DNA from 2 places in the Anaerostipes hadrus ATCC 29173 genome. Region 2 is predicted to be linked to the other one. Evidence: predicted binding sites of a transcription regulator. Region 2 holds the regulator's gene; the other holds the start of a gene.
The links. Region 2 encodes Rex, which represses fermentation and respiration genes when NADH is low (regulators of the CRP and FNR family bind a similar motif). Its sites were predicted from a motif close to ATTGTTAANTANTTAACAAT; they were not measured.
Positions count from the first base shown of each region.

Region 1: the regulator Rex is predicted to act here: its motif matches at 3,139-3,158, upstream of QUE18_RS07960 (shikimate dehydrogenase).

Region 1 is NZ_AP028031.1:1,630,506-1,642,032, forward strand. It holds gene aroD (type I 3-dehydroquinate dehydratase) at 141-908, opposite strand; gene QUE18_RS07955 (MFS transporter) at 981-2,174, opposite strand; gene QUE18_RS07960 (shikimate dehydrogenase) at 2,216-3,091, opposite strand; partial or broken gene QUE18_RS13895 (IS607 family transposase) at 3,388-3,756, shown strand; gene QUE18_RS07975 (RNA-guided endonuclease InsQ/TnpB family protein) at 3,719-4,894, shown strand; gene QUE18_RS07980 (LysR family transcriptional regulator) at 5,070-5,960, shown strand; gene QUE18_RS07985 (oxidoreductase) at 6,118-8,115, shown strand; gene QUE18_RS07990 (DUF4179 domain-containing protein) at 8,259-9,245, opposite strand; gene QUE18_RS07995 (sigma-70 family RNA polymerase sigma factor) at 9,229-9,828, opposite strand; gene QUE18_RS08000 (VanZ family protein) at 10,026-10,535, shown strand; gene QUE18_RS08005 (O-acetylhomoserine aminocarboxypropyltransferase/cysteine synthase family protein) at 10,904-11,527, opposite strand, start outside.
Region 2 is NZ_AP028031.1:1,163,385-1,174,911, forward strand. It holds gene rpsT (30S ribosomal protein S20) at 1-263, opposite strand, end outside; gene gpr (GPR endopeptidase) at 460-1,305, shown strand; gene spoIIP (stage II sporulation protein P) at 1,363-2,436, shown strand; gene lepA (translation elongation factor 4) at 2,489-4,300, shown strand; gene hemW (radical SAM family heme chaperone HemW) at 4,290-5,438, shown strand; gene QUE18_RS05685 (S8 family peptidase) at 5,452-6,351, opposite strand; partial or broken gene QUE18_RS05690 (glycosyltransferase family 2 protein) at 6,453-7,470, opposite strand; gene QUE18_RS05695 (ABC transporter ATP-binding protein) at 7,529-9,430, opposite strand; gene QUE18_RS05700 (redox-sensing transcriptional repressor Rex) at 9,583-10,236, shown strand; gene acpS (holo-ACP synthase) at 10,248-10,610, shown strand; gene QUE18_RS05710 (bifunctional ADP-dependent NAD(P)H-hydrate dehydratase/NAD(P)H-hydrate epimerase) at 10,607-11,527, shown strand, end outside.

The DNA of each region.
Region 1 (11,527 bases), 470 kb from region 2:
CAAAACTTTAACAATTTGCTCTACTAAATTATACTGAAAAAATAGGATTTCAGCAAATATTTTTTATGTATTTAAAAAAGAGGAAAAGAATAACCAAGAATCTTCTCCTCTTCTACATTTAATTTTTAAAGATTCAGTTCTTATAATCCCTGATTTTCATGAAGGAACTGAAGCATATTATTTAAGTCATTGACTGCTGCCTGTCCAGGTGCAGATGCTTTTTTCGCTGCTCCGAATGTAAGAGCAGATCCGAATACTTCACCGCAAAGACGGCTGATCAGCCCTGTTCCTGCCATAGACATTGTGATGATCGGACGATCTGCATGTTCTGTATACATTTCTTCTGTTGCACAGAGAAGTGTTAATACGTCACGTCTGCAAGTTGGCATAACTGCGATCTTAGGGATATCAGCACCAAGTTCCTGCATTTTGCAAAGTCTTCTTACGATTTCATCTTTTTCAGGTGTTTTGTCAAAATCATGGTTCGATGCAACAACTTTTACTCCACATTCATGAGCAGCTGCTACGATTGCTTTTACGATCTCATCACCTGTGAATGCTTCTACATCTACAAGATCAACATATCCTGTTTTTGCAGCAGCGATGTTTAATTCTTTGTAAGGTTCTGCTTCGATTGCTTTTTCTCCACCTTCTTTTGATGTACGGAATGTGAAAAGAATTGGTGTTTCACCTAAAGCTTCTCTTAAGTCTTTTAATACGTCTTCTACTTTATCAAATTCGAATACTCCTTCGAACCAGTCAACACGCCATTCCACAACGTCTACAGGGATGCTGTCAAATGTTTTCGCTTCTGCGATGATTTCATCTTTTGTAACACCTACGATAGGTACACAGATTTTAGGAACTCCGCTTCCGATTTCAATATTTCTTACTTTTACTGTATTCATTGACAATTTCCTCCTATTGTCCGAACGTTCTCCCGAAGCATAAACCTCGGGAGTTCCTATTACCAATACTAATTAATTTTTAGATGCCTCTTCTGCATTCTTTAATAATACACCATAACGTACGTTTACGAAAAGTGCTAATAAGATTCCGATTGCTGTAATTACGATATTCATCATGATTACGCTTGTAGATGTCATTTTTGCAGCTGCTGTTAAGATTGTGTAGTTACATAAGCTAGATGCGATCATAACTAAACTTGTGATTGTTCCTTTGATTTTAGGGAACAGATCATTTACAACGGCTGTTGCCATCTGAAGTACTCCGCCTGCTGCTGCATATCCGATCACGAATGCTCCAACATAGCAGATCATAGGTGTCTTAATAATGTAAACTAATGCTAACATTACAAGAGAGATTGCTGGATAAATCACTAGGAATCTTACCTGTTTGAATTTTGTGATCAATACACTTGTTACGAATAATGCTACCATTGTACCTGCAGAATAGTATGTCTGCATCACAGATACGTTCTGAGATGGGATTTTTGCAATTTCAGTACCAAATGTCTGAGCACAGTTTAACCATAACTGGAATGTAGCTGTACTTGTGAATCCGATCAGGATCAATGCAATACTCTCGATAGAAAAATGTGCATTCTTTAAGTTGCTGATGAAAGATTCAGATTTTCCTGCTTCAGATGTTGCTGGGAATGGAGCAAAGATTGCTAAGATTCCCATGATACCGATGCATACACCAGCGATAACTGGAAGCATTAAGTATGACATGCTTGTTCCTGCTACAATACCTAAGAAGAAAGGCATTAATAACTGTGCAACAGAAATGAAGAATTTGATCCCCATTGTTGCGATACCTGTATATTTGTAAATAATTTCAGTTACAGCTGGATATGTTGCTGTATCTAAGAATGAGTTCGCGATACCACCAAGAACTGCTGCGATATAAGCAATTGTTGTGTTTGGTGAGAATGCGATCCCTACTAAGAAAATAACGTATGAAGCACATCCAATGATCACTGATAAACGACGTCCTAATTTGTCAGATAAAGGTCCTGCAAATGGAAGGGAGATCAAACGTCCCAATCCTAATGCTGCTGCAATGGAAGTTACTGCCATAACATCTTTTAATCCCCACTGGCTTGCGAGCATTTCTTTTACTACCTGCTGACTTAAGATGGAACATCCAATTCCATGAATGAAATAGTTCAGATAAAGAACTAAGGCACTTGGTATGTATTTTTTATCCATTTTAATAATTCCTCTCGTTTGCTATATGGTTATGACTGATCTTAGTCATATTTGATATCTAATACTTCTTTCATATGCTCGATCGGCATATGTTTTCCTGTCCATAAGTGGAAAGCAGCATCACCCTGGAATAACATCATTCCAAGACCGTTCATTGTCTTACATCCAGCTTTCTTAGCAAGTCTTAATGTTTCTGTCTCTCTTGGAGCGTAAACTGTATCTGTTACGATCAGGTCTGGACGGAAGTATGTTTCATCAGGAACAACTGTCTGTCCTTCTAATGGTTTCATTCCTACACCAGTTGCCTGTGCGAATAAGTAGCTGTCTGCAATTTCTTCTCTTAATTTATCTTTGTCATCAAGATCGTAAAGATTTACGATACAATCTGTGTTTTCACGGATCTTCTTTACTGTTTCTTCAGCGTTAGCCCAGAATTTATCTTTGATATTGAAGATTGACATTTCTTTGACACCGTCTAATGCAGCCTGAATCTCGATTGCTGTCGCAGCTCCACCAGCACCAGCGATTGTCATTTTTTTACCGATCACGTCAATATCGTTGTCTTTTAATGACTGCATGTATCCGATACCGTCTGTGATATGTCCGATCAGTTTTCCGTTGTCATTTACGATCGTGTTAACAGCTCCTGCCATTTTAGCTGCTGGAGATAACTCGTCTAAGTACTGTCCTACAACTGTTTTGTTCGGCATTGATACGTTAGATCCAACCATCTTTAAAGCACGAAGTCCCTTGACTGCATCCTCTAATGTGCTGTTGTCAACTTCGAATGCTAAGTATGCATAGTCAAGTCCTAATGTTGCGAATGCTTCATTATGCATTGCAGGTGAGCTTGAATGTCTGATTGGATAAGCCATTAATCCGATTAATTCAGTATGTCCTGTAATTCTCTCTGCCATAATTTTACTCCTTAAATAATATGCTTGTTATAAGTTTCATTTACCCAAAAGTTAATTTTTTAACAACCTTATGGTTATATTATATGCTATCTTAATTGATACTTCCAATATATCTTTTAGTGTTTTTTGATAGCTTCAGGCTATCAATCGTGTTATAATGAAAATAACTATTAACTGCTATAATAAGGAAGGTGTTTAACTGTTAAAATAGGCTTATAAAAAATTATAAATATATGTTGGATTTTATAATTTTTATTGGTAGAATAAATTATAAATATTATATGGAGGATTTGTTTATGAGTAAATATTATTCTATCAATAAATTTTCAAAAATATTAGGTATATCGGTTCAAACATTAAGGAATTGGGATAAAAAGGGGAAACTTCATCCACATCACACTTCCAGTAATGGATATAGATATTATTCGCATGAGCAATTAAATCAAGTTATGAATGTAAAACCTAATTTAGATAGAAAAGAACTTATGAAATGAATATCTCAAAATAAAGTGGACAAGGTGGTTGTTTTTTATAAAGACAGATTGTTACGATTTGGATTTGAATTCAAACGTGCCAATAAAGCAAGAAAACTTGTAAAAGAACTGATAGATGATGGTGGTGAAGAAGATGATAAAAACAATTCGAGTCATGCTGATCCCAAATAATAAACAGAATACAAAACTTTTTCGATATGCCAATACTGCCAGATTCGCTTATAACTGGGCGTTAGGAAGAGAAAAAGAAAACTATAAAAATGGTGGTAAGTTCCTATCGGATAGTAATCTGAGAAAAGAATTTACACAATTAAAGAAAACAGAGGAATATTCCTGGTTAAATGAAGTTTCAAATAATGTAACAAAACAAGCGATCAAAGATGCTTGTCATGCATATAAGAGATTTTTCAAAGGATGTTCAAAGTTTCCGAAATTCAAAAGCCGAAAATTTTCTATACCATCTTTTTATCAGGATAATGTAAAGATCCAATTTTCAGATACGCATGTAAAAATTGAGGGTTTTGCTGCTTCCAAAAAGAAGAATAAGCAAAAGATAAACTGGATCAGACTTGCGGAAAAGAATCGGATACCTACGGATTGTAACTATAGTAATCCCCGTATTAAATATGATGGGATCAACTGGTGGATCACAGTAGGCATTGAATACGAAGACTCTGTTACCGTTCCCTCCAATGATGGGATAGGGATCGATCTAGGGATCAAAGATCTAGCGATATGTTCTGACGGTAATAAATATAAGAACATCAATAAAACGAAAAAAGTTAAGAAACTAGAGAAACAAAAACGCAGATTACAGCGTAGCATCTCTCGTTCATACGAGAACAATAAACAAGGAAAGGAATACTGTAAAACGAAGAATGTGATCAAAAAGGAAAAACTTTTATTAATATTAAATCATAGACTAACCAATATCCGTCATGATCATTTACATCATATAACATCAGAGATCGTAAAACGAGAACCAAGTTTTATCTGTATCGAAGATCTAAATGTAAAGGGAATGATGAAAAACAGACATTTATCCAAAGCAGTTCAACAACAGGGATTTTATGAATTTAGGCGGCAGATGGAATATAAATCTGAGTGGAACAATATTCAGGTGATCATTGCAGATCGATTTTTTCCAAGTTCTAAATTATGCAGCTGTTGTGGAAAGATCAAAAAAGATCTGAAGTTATCAGAACGTATTTACAAATGTGAATGTGGAAATGTAATTGACAGAGATCTTCAGGCAGCTTTGAATCTTAAAAAATATGGAGAGGATGTTCTGAAACGATCTGTAGCATAATATGTTCAAGTGATTACAGATATGTACTGATACGTTAGTCAGGAATTAACGCCTATGGAGAGTACAGGAACTTGTGAGTAGTACATGAATTGATTCGTTACAAAAGCATACTCGTTGAAGTAGGAATGAAACATAAAGGTTTATAACTTTTTATAAGTTTTCAGTAACGGTATGTATGAATTTAAATCAACTATACTATTTTCAAAAGGTCGCACAATTACAACATTATCACCAGGCAGCCAAAGAATTAAATATCTCTCAACCTAGTTTAAGCCGTTCGATTGCTAATCTTGAAGAAGAATTAGGTGTTTCTTTATTTCAGAAAAACGGACGTAATATCGAACTTACCAAATACGGCTCTATCTTTTTGGAACATGTCAATCGTATTATAGATGAAATCAAAATTGCTGAAAATAAAATGAAATCCTTAGCTGGCAGTTCCAGCGGGCACATTGATATCGGATATGTATTTCCACTTGCCAAAAGTTATATTCCAAGACTTGTACGAAGTTTCTTAAATCAGCAGGAAAATCATGAGATCACGTTTTCTCTAAGTCAGGAGATCACAAAAAATCTAATTGCGGATCTGAAAAATGAAAAATATGATGTCGTTTTTGGTTCTCTCGTTGCCGATGAACCGGAAATTGAGTTTGTTCCGGTTGTTAATCAGGAAATGGTGATCATTACCCCGCCAGAGCATCCTTTAAAATATAAGAAGAAACTCGTTTTAGAGGATCTGCTGGATTATCCAGTCATTGGTTATGATAAGACTTCTGGTCTTGGACGTTTTACTAATTCTATTTACAAACAAAACCATATCAAACCGTCTATCGCTTTTGAATCTTCGGATGAAAATGCCATCGCTTCCCTTGTTGCAGAAGATTTTGGGATTGGTTTTGTTGCACATGTAGAATCATTACAGGCATATGATGTGGAAATCCTACATCTTAGTAATGTAAAACCTTACCACACTGTTTATATGGCTTATCTTAAAAATATGCCGATGATCCCTGCTGTTCGTAAGTTTATTGAATTCACAAAAGAAACAATAGATATTTTTTATTGATTCTTCAAAAAAGATTTATTTGTTAAATAATTAACCGTGTGTTATACTAAAGCCATCATAAATCATTCACCCAATTTTTATGATTCTAACAACCTCGGATTATATGGAATTTAATTTTTTGATTTTTTGGATTTAATTTTTTGGAGGTTCAATTCTAATGAAAAGCAACTATAAAAACATTTTCACACCATTAACAATTAAGAACATGACAATGAGAAACCGCATCATGATGACACCAATGGGAACTAACTACGGTGAACAGACAGGAGAAATGAGTTTCTTACACATTGATTACTATACAGAAAGAGCAAAAGGCGGAGTTGGTCTGATCATGGTTGAAAACGCAAGTGTTGATTCACCACTTGGATCTAACGGAACAACTCAGATCCGTATCGATCATGACAACTATATGCCTCGTTTCTTCAAATTATGTGAAACATTACACGCTCACGGAGCTTGCGTTGGTGTTCAGTTAAACCACGCTGGTGCTTCTGCTCAGTCTAAGAGAACAAATATGCAGCCAGTATCTGCATCTGATATTCCTTCTAAAGCAGGTGGAGAGATTCCTCGTCCTCTGAAAGTAGAAGAAATTTATGAAATCGTTAAAAAATATGGAGAAGCTGCTGCTCGTGCACAGGCTTGTGGATTTGACTGCGTTGAGATCCATGCAGGACATTCTTACTTATTAAGTCAGTTTATGTCTCCTACAACAAACAAACGTACAGATGAATTCGGTGGATGTCCAGAAAACCGTGCCCGCTTCACAAAATTAGTTGTTGAAGAAGTTCGTAAACAGGTTGGACCTATGTTCCCTATCTTCGTTCGTATCAGTGCTGATGAACTGATGGAAGGTGGAAACACATTAGAAGATACTTTAGAGTTACTTTCTTACTTCCAGGAAGAAGTTGATGCATTTGACGTATCTGCTGGATTAAATGGTTCTCTTCAGTTCCAGATCGATGCCAACTACTTAAAAGATGGTTGGAGATCTTACATGGCAAAAGCTGTCAGAGAAAAATACAACAAACCTTGTGTAACTATGGGTAACATCCGTGATCCTCGTGTCGCTGACGATATCTTAGAGCGTGGAGATGCTGATATCATCGGTATGGGTCGTGGACTGATTGCTGATCCTCACTGGGTGAAAAAAGTTGCTACAGGACATGAAGATGACATCAGAAAATGTATTTCTTGTAACATCGGATGTGCTGGAAACCGTATCGGAGTTAACCGTCCAATCCGTTGTACAGTAAACCCTACTGTAAACTCTGGATTTGATTATAAAAAGAAAAAAGTAAATAAACCTTGTAACGTTGTTGTTATCGGTGGTGGTACTGCTGGTCTTGAAGCTGCTTGTACAGCTGCTGAAGTTGGATGTACTACATTCTTATTCGAAAAGAATGATCACCTTGGTGGATTAGCTGTTGAAATCTCTAAGATTCCAGATAAGAAACGTTTAAGAGACTTCCCTGACTACCTTGTACACCGTGCTTCTAAATTAACAAACCTGTTTATCTTCAAAGGACAGGAAGCAACTCTGCCATTAATTAAAGCACTGCATCCAAACATCATCGTAAACTCAACAGGTTCTAATCCTTTACTTCCACCAATCAAAGGATTACATGACCACATCGACAAAGAAGGATCTAAAGTAGCTTCTATCACAGGAATGATCAACCACTTAGCTGATTATCCAGAAAACTGCACAGGTAAGAAAGTTGTTGTCGTTGGTGGTGGAGCTGTAGGTCTTGACGTTGTTGAATACTTTGCTCCAAAAGGTGCGCAGGTAAGCATCGTAGAAATGATGCCTCAGATTGGTAAAGACTTAGATCCAGTATCTAAATGTGGAACAAACACATTAATGAGAGAACACAATGTAAATCAGATGACTGAAACAGCTCTTTGCGAAGTAAAAGCTGATGCATTCACAGTAAAAGCTAATGGAGAAGAAAAAGATCTTCCTTTCGATTATGGATTCGTATGCTTAGGAATGAGAGCAAACGCTCCTGTTCTTGATGAAATCCGTGAAGCATTCGCTGATACTAACGTTGAAATCATTAATATCGGTGACAGCGTACGTGCTAGAAGAATCATTGATGGTGTTCAGGAAGGACATAACATCTTAAATGTACTTGCAGATCATGAATATCTGTAAGATATAACAAAACATATAATAATAACAATCATACAATAAAGAAAGCGGTTTAAATTTTAACTTGCTATCCTACCTACCTTAAAAATAAATATAAAAGTTGCAAAAACCCCTGAAGAAAATCAATTCTTCAGGGGTTTTTGTTTTCATGGTTTGATCTTAAGCTTCTGCCCTTCTTCTGTTTTCAATGTGTACGTTAGATCTTTTTCATCCAATTCATATGTCATCTGATCATCATTTTCTCTTGTTCCATACAGATATTCATTTCCTGTAAATTCATCCAAGAAAGCTTCAAAATAGACTTTATCACCTCTCTGATTGGTTCCAGACAACAATATTTCTTCATTCTTTATCTTAGTCTGCTGTTTCTTTAGCACTTTTATTGTAATGATCTGGTCAATTGGTGTTACGATCAGATCATCTAATTGAATTGTCTGGCCTTTTACTTTGATTTCTTGATCGATGCTCACTGTTTTTGTTGCTTTTTTGAACCTTTGATTCTTTAATACAAATTTAAAATGATACAACTTGTTTTTTACCCGGACTTTTAATGATATTTTAGGATTTACTGGTATATCCTGCCGTTGATAGTTGACTGATAAGAAATGTATCGTTCCTTTTTTAACATTTTCTTTTCCTAAAACTGCATATCCTCTGTTTTCTTCTGGTTCCTGATCGTTTATCTTCATATCTTCCATCTGAACATCTTTTAATTTTGTCTTTGTTTTGTCTTTGTTTGTTACCAGAACAGAACACCTTAATTGCTGGTCACTTGCGATGGCATCTTTTAATGTTATCGTTATGTCTTTGTCTTGTTTTACCTGATCTACATGCGTTACATAAGTATCTTCTTCTGTTTTTCCAAGATGCTCGCCAATTCCGACAATTGATTTTAATGCCTTTGCAAATGCGGTATCCCTAATTGGTGTGATCGCCACGCACAAGCCAAATACGACACATGCGGCAGGGATATAATACCACTTAAACTGCTTCTTCTTTTGTTGTCCTTTTGTTGTAATTCCTGTACTTTCATAGAATTGTTTCTTTATATGCTCTTTTTCTGTTTTTGTCAGTTTTTCTTCCTCTTCTGGAACAAACTTTTCTAAATTGATTTCTCTATATTCTCGTTTCATTACCCTCACCCCCGTAATCTTTGTCTTTGAAAAATTTCCGAATCTTTTTCTTTCCTTTGGAAATTCTTGAGTAAATACGGTCTCTGTGCAGCCCTGTTTCTACTGAAATCTGTGCAACTGACTGTTCTTTTACATATCTTCGGTAAAATAAATCCTTATCTTCTTCCGAAAGACATTTTAGCAGTTTTCCCAATTCTTCATCGGATGCATCTGCTTCTGCTTGTAAAAATCCTCGCTCTTCCTGATACAGTTGTTTGATTTCTTTGATCGATTCTTCTTCATACATGCTAATCTCTTTTGATGTTCTTTTTAATTCCTTTCGAAGAAGATCAATCGCTTTGTATTTTGCAATGGCACACAGAAAAGCTTTGAAATCTCCTTTTTTCGTATCAAATCTTTCTGGATGATTCCAAACCGCCAACAGACAATCATTGAAACACTCTTCCCAATGGTCTTTCTGATCATAAAGATTTTTAAGAAGTACCGTTTTGATCAGGCCTCCATATTGATCTATGATGTAATCGATCGCCTGTGGATTTTTCTTCTTTAATTGTTTTATCAAATTTTGTTCCTTGATCTTCACATATTTACCCTCCATATCTTACTGTATACAGTACTTTTATTTACCGGTCTATTTATTACTTCGTATTGGAAATGAAAAATCTGTCCATTTTTATCTATTTTTCCATTATGTCTTAAGAAAAGTGAAAGAAAAACATCAACTTATTCGTTTCTTTTCTTTGTTAAGATCATATCATAACGATCAAGGAGGATTTCTTTATGAAAAACAAACGAACTTTTTTACTTCATTTATTATTTGTATTTTATCTGGCGGCACTAACCTGGATCATCTTATTTAAGATGGCAGTTTCTTTTGACACGATCGATCATGGGATACGAAGCCTGAATCTGATTCCATTCAAAGGTGCCATGATCACAAATGGACGAATCAACTTTTCTGAGATGATCGATAATATTCTTGTTTTCTGCCCTTTTGGAATTTATATTGGAGTTTTGTATCGACGTTGGAATTTGTCTGAGAAAGTGTTGTCTTTCTTCTCTGTAAGCTTGATTTATGAGGTTCTGCAGTATGTTTTGGCAATTGGACGCAGTGATATTACGGATGTAATCATGAATACAGTTGGGGGAATTGTTGGACTTTTGATTTATTCTCTGCTTAATAAGATCTGTCGAAATGAACGTATGACAGAAATTGTTGTATTCATCTGCGCTGCTTTTGGAAGTGCGGCTGTATCTGGATTTTTATTGGCAATTTTTCACGCTAATTAAATTTGAATTTAGTCTTTGATGTATGTGATGGAAATAAAGGCTATCGGAATTCCCGTAGGTTGTTTCCTGTTATAGGTTAAAGGATTCCAATTTAAGTAATATACGACAACAGTTTTTTCCTTACAAATTTCTGTTTGTCTGGAACTAAATTAATATTCTAGAACCTATTATATTTCATCATCTCTCTGCTATCAATATGTTTTATCATATACTCATAGCCTACAATTGGCCAATCAAATTAAATTTTACAAAAAATGCCTGAACAAGCTTATCCTACACTTATCCAGGCATTTTCGTTTTAAGGTCGAGATTATATTATTTTTTAGGAAAATTGACATTTAATTTACATTTCGCAAGAAAAACTTATCTTACTGTACTGCTTTAAAAGCTTCCTCTAAATCTTCGATGATATCATCGATATTTTCTGTACCAATTGACAGACGAATTGTGTTAGGTTTGATTCCTGATCCTAATAATTCTTCTTCAGTCATCTGAGAATGTGTTGTAGATGCTGGATGGATGACTAAGGATTTCACGTCTGCTACGTTTGCAAGCAGTGAGAATAACTCTAAGTGATCAATAAAGTCTTTTGCTTTCTGTGCATCACCTTTGATCTCGAATGTGAAGATAGATCCACCACCGTTAGGGAAGTATTTTTTGTATAATTCCTGCTGTTCTGGATCGTCAGATACAGATGGATGGTTTACTTTTTCTACTGCTGGATGGTTTTTCAGGTATTCTACAACTTTTAATGCATTTTGTACATGACGTTCTACTCTTAAGGATAATGTTTCTAATCCCTGTAAGAAGATGAATGCATGAACTGGAGATAATGTTGCTCCTGTGTCACGAAGTAATAATGCTCTGATCTTTGTTACGAATGCAGCTGCTCCAACGTCTTTTGTAAAGCTTACTCCATGGTAGCTTGGGTTTGGTTCTACTAATGATGGGAATTTTCCTGATGCTTCCCAGTCGAATTTACCACCGTCAAT
Region 2 (11,527 bases):
TAAGCAATAGCGTTAACGGCTTTAGATAAACGAGCAATCTTTCTAGAAGCTGTATTCTTGTGGAAGATTCCTTTAGAAGTAGCTTTGCTGATTTCAGAAATGCAAGCTGTTAAAGCTTCAGAAGCTGCTGCTTTATCGTTAGCTGCGATCGCTGCTTCTACTTTTTTGATATATGTTTTAACTTTAGTTTTGATTGCTTTATTTCTTTCTGTTTTTGTGTTGATAACTTTGATTCTTTTTTTTGCTGATTTAATATTTGCCAAAGTGGGCACCTCCAATATGATAACTTAAATTTCTTTCTTTTCTTGAATCTTGTCTATAGCGAGACACGGTTAGCTATACACAAAACATACTGTTATATCTTATAGAAAATGATTGAATTTGTCAATATCTTTGGGGAAAAAATGTAATATTTTTTTAAAAACAATCACATACTAGAGAAAAAAGGAGGCAAAATCAATGCAAAATCGTACAGATCTGGCACTGGAATTAAAAGAAGAGAAGAATATTGGCTCTGCACAGTCAGGAATTATCGTAAAGACAAGAATTGATACAACGAATCATATAAAAGAAACAAAGATCATCATCAAAAACAAAAAAGGGGAGGACTCTTTAGGAAAACCAAAGGGAACCTATATTACGATCGAGGCGAAAGATCTGTCGACAAACGATGGTAGTTTTCATAAAGAAATGAGTGAAGCATTGTTTTTAAATTTAAAGGAAATGTTAAACAAAAAGAAAAAAATACTGATCGCAGGACTTGGAAATGCTAATGTGACAGCGGATTCGTTAGGACCTAAAGTTGTGAACAATCTATATATTACAAGACATTTGCAAAAAGAGGGGATCGCAAGCTATCAATTTGAACTAAGTGCGATCGCACCGGGGGTTATGGCACAGACGGGAATTGAGACAAGTGAGATTTTAGAATCATTAGCAGACCGGATAAAACCAGATGTTGTTATCGTGATCGATGCTCTGGCGGCCAGAAGTTATAGCAGGTTAAATAAAACGATCCAGATCAGCGATACGGGAATTGCACCGGGTTCAGGTGTTGGAAACCATAGAAATGAGATTACACAGCATACGATCGGTGTTCCAGTTCTTGCAATTGGTGTTCCAACGGTAATTTCTGTTCCAGCGATCATTCATGATGTTTTTGGAGAAAAATCTCTGGAAAATGTTTCTGAAAATATTGATGAAGAATTTATTTCCATGCATGTTACACCAAAAAATATTGATGAATCTATGAAACGGATCAGTTATACGATATCTGAAGGAATCAATCATTTACTGCATAATTAAAATATGAATGAATACAATGAAAGTATGGAGAAAAGAAAGAGATGGATATTGAGTATTATGATCGGTTGTTTTCTGATCATTTTTTTCAGTCAGAAGATCAATGTGCAGGGAATGGTTTTAGAATTCATGGATCATTATTATCATGGGATCATGACAGGATTTTTTCCGGCAGTATCTAAGAAGGAAGTGACATTTTCGGGAAATATTCTATCGGACATGGTCCGTATGTATTATCAGGAAACAGTACCGATCTTACAATATCGCACAGATTATAAGGATAAAAAAGAAGAAGATCTGGTACAGCAAGATTATTATTTTCAGGATGATGAAACAACGGATGAGGTGGTAGAGGAGGTAAAAAAAGAAGAAAAGTTGTTTCATGCAAAAAAATGGGAAAATTCAAAATATTTAAGAAAATATATTTATCAGATCGACAGTACGACAATGGCGACAGAGAATGAGTTAAATGGAAAAGTTTTATTAAACACGAACTTAAAATTAAGGAAATCTGATGAACCGCAGATTTTAATTTATCATACACATGGGAGTGAGGCATACCGTGGCAGCAGGAAAGGAAGAAAATCAGATACTGTGATCGGTGTTGGAGATGTTTTAACGAAGAGATTGGAGCAAAAAAATATCAAGGTTGTACATGATCGTAACATTTACGATGTAAAAAACGGAAAAGAGGAGCGATCTAAGGCTTATAATTATGCAGCAACTGCAATTGAAAAGAATCTAAAAAAATATCCATCCATTCAGGTTGTGATCGATCTGCACAGGGATGGAGTCAATGAATCGACAAAGCTTGTGACGAGACAAAATGGAAAGAGAATGGCGCAGATCATGTTTTTTAATGGAATGAGCCGTACAGCAACAAATGGAAATATCAAATATTTAAAGAATCCAAATAAGCAGACAAATCTTGCGTTCAGCCTGCAATTGCAAGCACAGGCTGCTTTGAAATACCCTGGATTTACACGAAAAATTTACGTAAAAGGATATCGTTATAATCTGCACTACAGAGGAAGAAGCTTGTTAGTGGAAGTTGGTGCGCAGAATAATACGTTATCAGAAGCAAAAGCGTCTATGAGTTTACTTGCTGAATTATTAAATAATGTGTTATACTAAAATGGAGTGTCTGAAAAGACATATGTACTTGAAATATAATTAGGAGGAACTTATGGCAATAGATCAGAGTAAAATACGAAATTTTTGTATTATCGCACATATAGATCACGGAAAATCAACATTAGCAGATCGAATCATTCAGATGACAGGAACATTAACGGATCGAGAGATGCAGGAGCAGGTTCTTGATAACATGGATCTTGAAAGAGAACGTGGGATTACGATCAAATCGCAGGCAGTACGAATTGTTTATAAAGCTGACGATGGGGAAGAATATATTTTTAACTTGATTGATACACCGGGACACGTGGACTTTAATTATGAAGTATCACGAAGTCTTGCAGCATGTGAGGGAGCAATCCTTGTTGTCGATGCTGCACAGGGAATAGAGGCACAGACATTGGCAAATGTTTATCTTGCGATTGATCACGACTTAGAAGTTATGCCGGTTATCAACAAGATCGATCTTCCGAGTGCAGATCCAGAGCGTGTTAAAGCAGAAATTGAAGATGTGATCGGAATCGATGCAGAAGATGCACCTCAGATTTCTGCAAAAAGCGGACTAAATGTAGAACAGGTATTAAAGCAGATCGTAGAGAAGATTCCATCACCAGAGGGCGATAAGAATGCACCATTACAAGGATTGATCTTTGACAGTATGTATGATGCATATAAAGGAGTTATCATCTTTACAAGGATCAAAGAAGGAACGATCAAAGTCGGAACAAAGATGAAGATGATGGCAACTGGAGAGAGTGCAGAAGTTGTAGAAGTTGGTACATTTGGGGCAGGAAGATTCAATCCATGTGATGAACTGACAGCAGGGATGGTTGGATATGTTACAGCCAGCCTTAAAAATGTACAGGGAACCAGAGTTGGTGATACGATTACAGATGCAGATGATCCATGTGCTGAACCACTTCCAGGATACAAAAAAGTAAATCCTATGGTATATTGTGGACTATATCCAACAGATGGAGCAAAATATCCGGATTTAAGAGATGCATTAGAAAAATTACAGTTAAATGATGCAGCACTACAATTTGAAGCAGAGACATCCGTTGCGTTAGGATTTGGATTTAGATGTGGATTTCTTGGATTATTGCATTTAGAGATCATTCAGGAACGTTTGGAGAGAGAATATAACTTGGATCTTGTAACAACAGCACCAGGCGTTATTTATCGCGTATATAAGACGGATGGAAGTATGATCGAATTAACGAATCCATCCAATCTTCCAGATCCATCCGAGATCGACCATATGGAAGAACCAATCGTAACAGCGGAGATCATGGTAACTTCTGAGTTTGTTGGAGCGATCATGGGATTATGCCAGGAAAGACGAGGCGTATATCTTGGAATGGAGTATATGGAAGAGACGAGGGCATTACTTCGTTATGAACTTCCATTAAATGAAATCATTTATGATTTCTTTGATGCATTAAAATCACGTTCCAGAGGTTATGCATCCTTAGATTACGAAATGAAAGGATATCAGACATCAAGACTTGTAAAATTAGACATTTTGATCAACAAAGAAGAAGTTGATGCGCTTTCTTTTATTGTACATGAAGATACCGCGTATGAGCGTGGACGTAAGATGTGTACAAAATTAAAAGAAGAAATTCCAAGACATATGTTTGAAGTACCGATTCAGGCAGCGATTGGAAGTAAAGTCATTGCAAGAGAAACTGTCAAAGCAATGAGAAAAGACGTTCTTGCCAAATGTTACGGTGGAGATATCTCCCGTAAGAGAAAGCTGTTAGAGAAACAGAAGAAAGGAAAGAAACGAATGCGTCAGGTAGGAAATGTTGAAATTCCACAGGAAGCATTCATGAGTGTTCTGAAGTTAGATGAAGACTAATACGATCGAGCTTTATATTCATATTCCATTTTGTAAAAGTAAGTGCAGATATTGTGATTTCTGTTCCTTTCGGGCAGAGGAGGAAACGATCCATGCATACCTGGGGAAACTAAAAGAAGAACTGATTTTCTGGGGAAAGAAATTAGCAGCACGAGACGTTGTAACCGTCTTTATTGGAGGCGGAACGCCATCATATCTTAGAAGAGAAGATATTCAAATGATTTGTGAAACTATATTTGAACATTTTCATATTTGTGAGGATGCTGAGATTACGATTGAAGCGAATCCAGGAACAGTAGATTTAAAAAAACTATGTACATATAGGGAAAATGGGATCAACAGGATTAGTTTTGGCTTGCAGTCAACAGTGAAAGAAGAGTTGGAGTATCTGGGAAGAATTCATACCTATGAAGAATTTTTACAAAGTTTCGACTGGGCAAGACAAGCTGGATTTTTGAACATCAATGTTGACTTGATGAGTGCGGTGCCGAAACAAACATTAACTTCTTATGAAGAGAATTTAAGAAAAATAGCTAAACTTTCTCCAGAACATATTTCTGCGTATAGTCTGATCATTGAAGAGGGAACACCTTTTTACGAAGATAACAAGTTAGAGGAACTTCTTCCATCAGAAGAAGATGAAGTTTTAATGTATCGAATGACAGAAAAGATTTTAAACGAATATGGTTACGACAAATATGAGATTTCAAATTATGCAAAGCCAGGTTTTAAAAGCAGACATAATCTTGGGTATTGGTCCCATATTCCGTATTTGGGAGTGGGGCTTAATGCCTCTTCGTATCTGGATGAGAAACGTTTTGAGAATCCATCCGATATGAAAGACTATTTAGAGATTCAATCGTTCGGAGATGCATATGAAGGAGCCTGTTCGTTATCAGTTTATGAACAGATGGAAGAATTTATGTTTCTTGGACTTCGAAAGACGAAAGGCATTTCGAAGAAAGAGTTTATAGAACGTTTTGGTTGCTCCATGGATTCTGTCTATGGAAAGCAATTGATAGAATCCATGAAACAAGGCATGATGAAAGAAGAAGGAGACCGAGTTTTTCTGACGCAAGATGGTATCTTAGTCAGTAATCAGGTCTTATGTGAATTTTTATTTGACGAGGAAGTTTAAGGATACAAGTTTATCAAAGATCCATTAATTTTTTTAGATTAATCTGCCCCCAGCCCTGATGGTGTCTGGGGGTTTTTAATTTGTCGCAGTTTTTTCGCAGTTTCATTTTTATATCCTTATTGGTGTAAAAAGGATATTTTTCGAGCAGGAGAGCAAAAGAACCAGAGACGACAGGGGTTGCCATGGAAGTACCACTTTTGATAGCATAGCGGTTATTTAAGGAACACGAAAAAATATTTGTTCCAGGGGCAACAACATCCGGCTTCATAACGCAGGATGTTGTGGGACCGCGTCCGGAATATCCTGAAGAGAAGTGTTTTCTTCCGATCATTTGAAAATTATCGTCGCTGGAACCAACAGTGATGATTTTTGGACTATTTCCAGGAATTGAAATACTGTATGGTTTTGGACCATGGTTTCCGCCGGCAATACAAACAACAAGACCATCATCCCATAGGGCGTTGACATGTTTTAATAGTTCTTTGGAGGCTGAACTATCCTCGGAACCAGGACTTCCTATTGAGATGTTAACGATACGGATCTGATAGGAGCGATGATACTCATGAATCCAGTCAAGACCCTGTAAGAAGGCGCTTTGAACACCGTTTCCTGAGGCATCCAGTACTTTTAAAGAAACGATATGGGATTTTGGAGCAATTCCCAAATAATCGGAACCAAATGTTGCAGAGGAAGCAGCGATGCCGGTAATATGAGTTCCATGTCCATTATCGTCATAGCTGAAAGATTTGGAATGAACAAAATCTACAAATTTGGCGATCCGTGTGGAATGCGGAGAGAAATCTTTATGTGGGAAAAGGCCAGTATCAAGATAGGCAATGCCGATACCTTCTCCAAGAAAACCATGCTGATGGGCAAGATCAGCATGGATTTGTTTTGAAACAGAAATCTGCATGGAAAGTTGCCTTTCATACTTTATATTATTAGAATACGCAGAATAAAAGATGAGGGGAACAAGAAAAAGGCCCTCTGCAGGACCTTTTAATGTAAAAATATTTAGTTAAATCCGATAAATCTACGAGCTGCTTTATACATAGCAATCGTAGCTTTTTCTTCCAACATATCCAGGCAGATTTACTGCACAGCTTGTAATATTATGACGGATCTTACGATACAGACGTTTGTCACTGTCATATAAATATTTCCATAATTCTTTTCGCATCTTTAAATGCTCTTTCTGTCCAGATTTTACAGAAATCACGGAAGAAATACACATGATAATGGAAAGATAATGTCTCATATAACGTTCTAATGGCTTACTTACAAGATTAAACTGAGTCATATAATCAATCATGATATAAGTAACTTTAAACTGCTGGTCGATACGTTTGATCATATTTGTCTCATTGACAGACTGATCATCACGTCCAATGAAATAACGATAGAAGTTAACATCCAGATAATACATTGTTTTTACATATGGAAGTGGTTTGAATACATAAATATTATCCACATAGAATGTATGCTCTGGAAGCTCTAGATCGCATTCACGAAGCAGTGCAGTACGATAAATGACAGAGTGCATTAAAATATACTGGCTGACAGGAAAACGTCCAACATCATCCCAACAAAAAATCTGATCTTTGGGGATTGCATGACGATAATGAATAACAGTTTTTTTCTTGACTCCCTGTTTTTCATATACATAGTTGGAAAGCAGCATATCAAGGACAGTTCCCTGTTTGTAGAAATTCGCAAGAGTATCAAGAATTTCTCCATAAGCATATTCATTTACCCAATCATCACTATCCACAACTTTTAAGTAAATACCCGTGGCATTTTTGATTCCTGTATTTACAGCACCACCATGACCTTTATTTTCCTGATGAAGTGCACGGCAGATGCCAGGATATTTTTTTTCATATTCATCTGCGATTGCAGCAGTGTTGTCAGAAGATCCATCGTTAACGATCAGGATCTCCACCTGATCTCCACCTGGTAATAAGGTATCAATACAGTGTCTCATATATTCCTGAGAGTTGTAGCAAGGTACAACAAAGGATATTAGTTTCATAAAAACCTCCTGTTTTTCAATACGGTTAACGTTACTATTATATATGTTTTTTCGCAAATTAGCAAAGAGTTTCCCATTCTTCATAAAGTTCTTCCAAAGAAGAAGCGATGGAAGCCTGCTCATTGCTAAGTTCCATTAATTTCGCAGGATCAGAAGCATTTTCAGGTAAAGACATAGCTTCTGAAAGTTCTTTTTGTTTCGTTTCCAACTCAGTGATCTGCTCTTCGACTTTTTTGAGACGATTTTCTCTTTTTCTCTGTTTTGCTTGTTCTTCTTTTTGCTGTTTCCAATCGAGTTTGGATTCTGTATCAACAGAAACAGAGGAAGCAGTAGAAGAAGTAAGAGATGCCTTTTCTTTTTCCTTCTGAGCAATATAATCCTGATAATTTCCAGGATAAGAAGTTAATCCATGATCAGAGATTTCTAAGATTCGTGTTGCAGTTTTGTTGATAAAATAACGATCATGTGAAACATAAAGGATTGTTCCAGTATAAGCATTCATTGCAGATTCCAGAATCTCCTTAGACTGAATATCTAAATGGTTTGTAGGCTCATCAAGAATCAGAAAATTCGCATGAGACAGCATTAATTTTGCAAGAGAAACACGCCCTTTTTCTCCACCGCTTAAAGAGGAGATCGGGCGGAAAACGTCTTCTCCATAAAATAAAAATGCAGCCAAAGTATTGCGGATCTTTGTGTTATTAAGATCTGGATAAGCATCTGAAATTTCATCAAAAATCGTTTTGGAATCATCTAAGTTATCTTGTGCCTGGTCATAGTATCCAATGGAAACTCCAGCTCCAAGGCTGATCGTACCACCATTATTACTGATTTTTTTGCAAATGATCTTTAACAGTGTTGTTTTACCAGTTCCGTTTGGTCCGATCAGGGCAACGCGTTCTTCACGAAAAATATCAGCACTTAATCCATGGAATAATGATTTGTTTCCAAAAGATTTGGATACATCTTTTAAAGTCAGAACATCATTCCCACTGATGATCTCTGGTTCAATGCTAAGACGCATATCAGCATTATATTCCGTAGGTTTCTCCAATACATCAATCTTATTTAAAGCTTTTTCACGGCTTTCTGCACGTTTGATTGATTTTTCACGATTGAACTGTTTTAATTTTTTGATAACTTCTTGTTGATGTTTGATCTCTTGTTGCTGATTTTTGTATTCTTTTAAACGGATTGCTTTGATCTGATCACGTTTTTCGATAAATGTTGTATAATTTCCATCAAACAGCATGGAGTGTCCTTGGTCGATCTCCATGACCTTATTGACAATCTTATCAAGAAAATAGCGGTCATGAGATACGATGATCACAGCTCCTTTGTAATGAGACAGGTAATTTTCAAGCCACCTTATGGAATCAACATCCAAGTGGTTTGTTGGTTCGTCAAGAAGCAGAATATCAGGATTTTTAAGCAGTAACTTACCAAGAGCAACACGAGTTCTTTGACCTCCAGATAAAGTGTTGATCTCTTTTGTGAAATCTTCTTCAGAAAAGCCAAGTCCTTTTAAGATTCCTGTGATCTCACTTTTGTATGCAAAACCATTTAATTGCTCAAATCTATGAGTAGCATTTGTATACTGGTTCATTTTTTGTTCTAGTGCATCACCGGTCAGATGTTTCATTTCCTGTTCATAGGTACGCATCTGTTCATTTAATTCAATGACTTCTTTTTTGACGGAAAGAAGTTCATCAAAAATTGTATGGTGGAATGTATGATCCTGATGTTGGGCAAGATAGCCAATGCTTGCGTCTTTCTTTAAAGAAATTTCACCTTCATCATAAGAGATTTCACCAATCAATATTTTTAAAAGTGTCGATTTTCCGGCACCGTTATATCCGATGATCGCCAGCCGGTCGTTTTCATTTAAGTGAAATGAGATATTCTGCAAGACTGGTTTTTCGACAAATGTTTTGCAGATATTCTGGCATGATAATATCATTAAGATACCCCTTTCAAATTTTTTATTATAGACATTATTTCTCAGAATACCATATTTTTTGAAAAAATGAAATATTTTCATGACGGAAAGATTGACAGTTATTAGACAATCTTATATAATTATAAGCGAAATAAAGATTTTGGAGGAATAAAATGGCAAACTCAGATAAGAATATTTCCTCAGCAGTTATCAAACGACTTCCTAGGTATTTCAGATATTTAGGAGCGTTAAAAGCGAAGAATATTACAAGAATCTCTTCAAAAGAATTAAGTGAACAGATGATGGTAACAGCATCGCAGATTCGTCAGGACCTTAACAATTTTGGTGGATTTGGGCAGCAGGGATACGGATATAATGTAGATAATCTGTATACAGAGATTGGTAAGATCTTAGGTCTGGATAAGAGAAATGACATGATCATTGTTGGAGCCGGAAATCTTGGACAGGCTCTTGCGAATTATCAGTCTTTTAATGAAGATTATGGATACAAAGTCATGGCACTTTTTGATGTGAATCCAAAGCTGATCGGAATTTCTGTCCGTGGAGTGAAAGTTCTTGATACAGATGAACTAGAGAACTTTATCAAAACACATGGAATTAAGATCGCTGCACTGACAATTCCGAAGGATCAGGCACCTGCGATCGCAAAGAAGATGGCAGAATGGGGAATTAAAGGATTCTGGAATTTTGCACCAATCGATCTTCATTTACCAGATAATGTTACAGTAGAGAATGTACATTTAGCAGAAAGTCTGATGACATTAACATACAATGTCCACAACCGTGAAGAGAGTGAGAACGAATAGCAGGTAAGAAGATGATTGCTGGAATAGGAACAGATCTCGTAGAGATATACCGGATAGAAGAGATGATTCTTCGAGGAAGACATCTTTCAAGAATTTTTACGACAACTGAATTAGCATATGCAAAAGACAATGCTACGACTTTAGCTGGCAATTTTGCTGTAAAAGAAGCCGTTTCCAAAGTATTTGGAACCGGCTTTTTCGGTGTGGAACCATATGAGATTGAAGTGTTGAGAAATGAATCAGGTGCGCCATATGTCAAATTATATGGAAATGCGAAAGAGATAGCAAAAGATAAACAAGTTTCAAGAATTCATGTATCGATCACGAATACAAGAGAATTTGCACAAGCTTTTGCGATAGGAGAATGCGTATGAGATATGTATTAAAGAATCAGGAGATGCAAACGGTCGATCATGAGACGATTCATGGAATAGGAATTCCGGGACTTGTATTGATGGAAAGAGCATCTAAAGCAGTTGCAGATAAGGCTGCACAGATAGCAGATCATTCACAGAGGATATTGATCATTTCAGGAATTGGCAATAATGGAGGAGATGCACTTGCTTGTACGAGAATTTTGTTGGAGCAGGATTATTTAGTGGATTATATGATCGTTGGTAATATAGAAAAAGCTTCAGCAGATCTGAAATTACAGCTTCAGATACTTAAGAATCTAGGCTATTTTCCGATAGATTGTGAAGATGTAAATTTTCATGAATATGATCTTTTGATCGAAGGGATTTTTGGAGTTGGACTTTCTAGAGAAGTTGGTGGTGTTTATAAAGAAGTCATTGAACGGATCAATGCATGTGGTAAGCCTGTGATCGCAATTGATATTCCATCTGGAATCAGTGGAGATAGTGGAAAGATTCTTGGATGTGCAGTGCATGCGTCATCAACAGTTACATTTGGTGGATATAAAAGAGGTCATTTATTATATCCAGGACGAGAATATTGTGGAGATATTAAACTGGTATCCATAGGATTTCATGACCAGACGATCAAAAAGTATGCGACAGGATATATATTAGAGGAAAGTGATCATTTAATGCCAGAAAGAAAAGCATATTCCAATAAAGGAAGCTATGGGAAGATTTTGATCATTGCTGGAAATGAAACAATGTCAGGAGCTGCATGTTTTGCAGCAGAGGCAGCACTTCGGATGGGTGCAGGACTTGTGAAAGTGCTTTCTGATGCTGGAAATCGTCAGATTTTACAGACAAGACTTCCAGAAATTTTATTTGGAGAACGAAAAGATTTAGAAGAATCTTTAGAATGGTGTGATTGTATC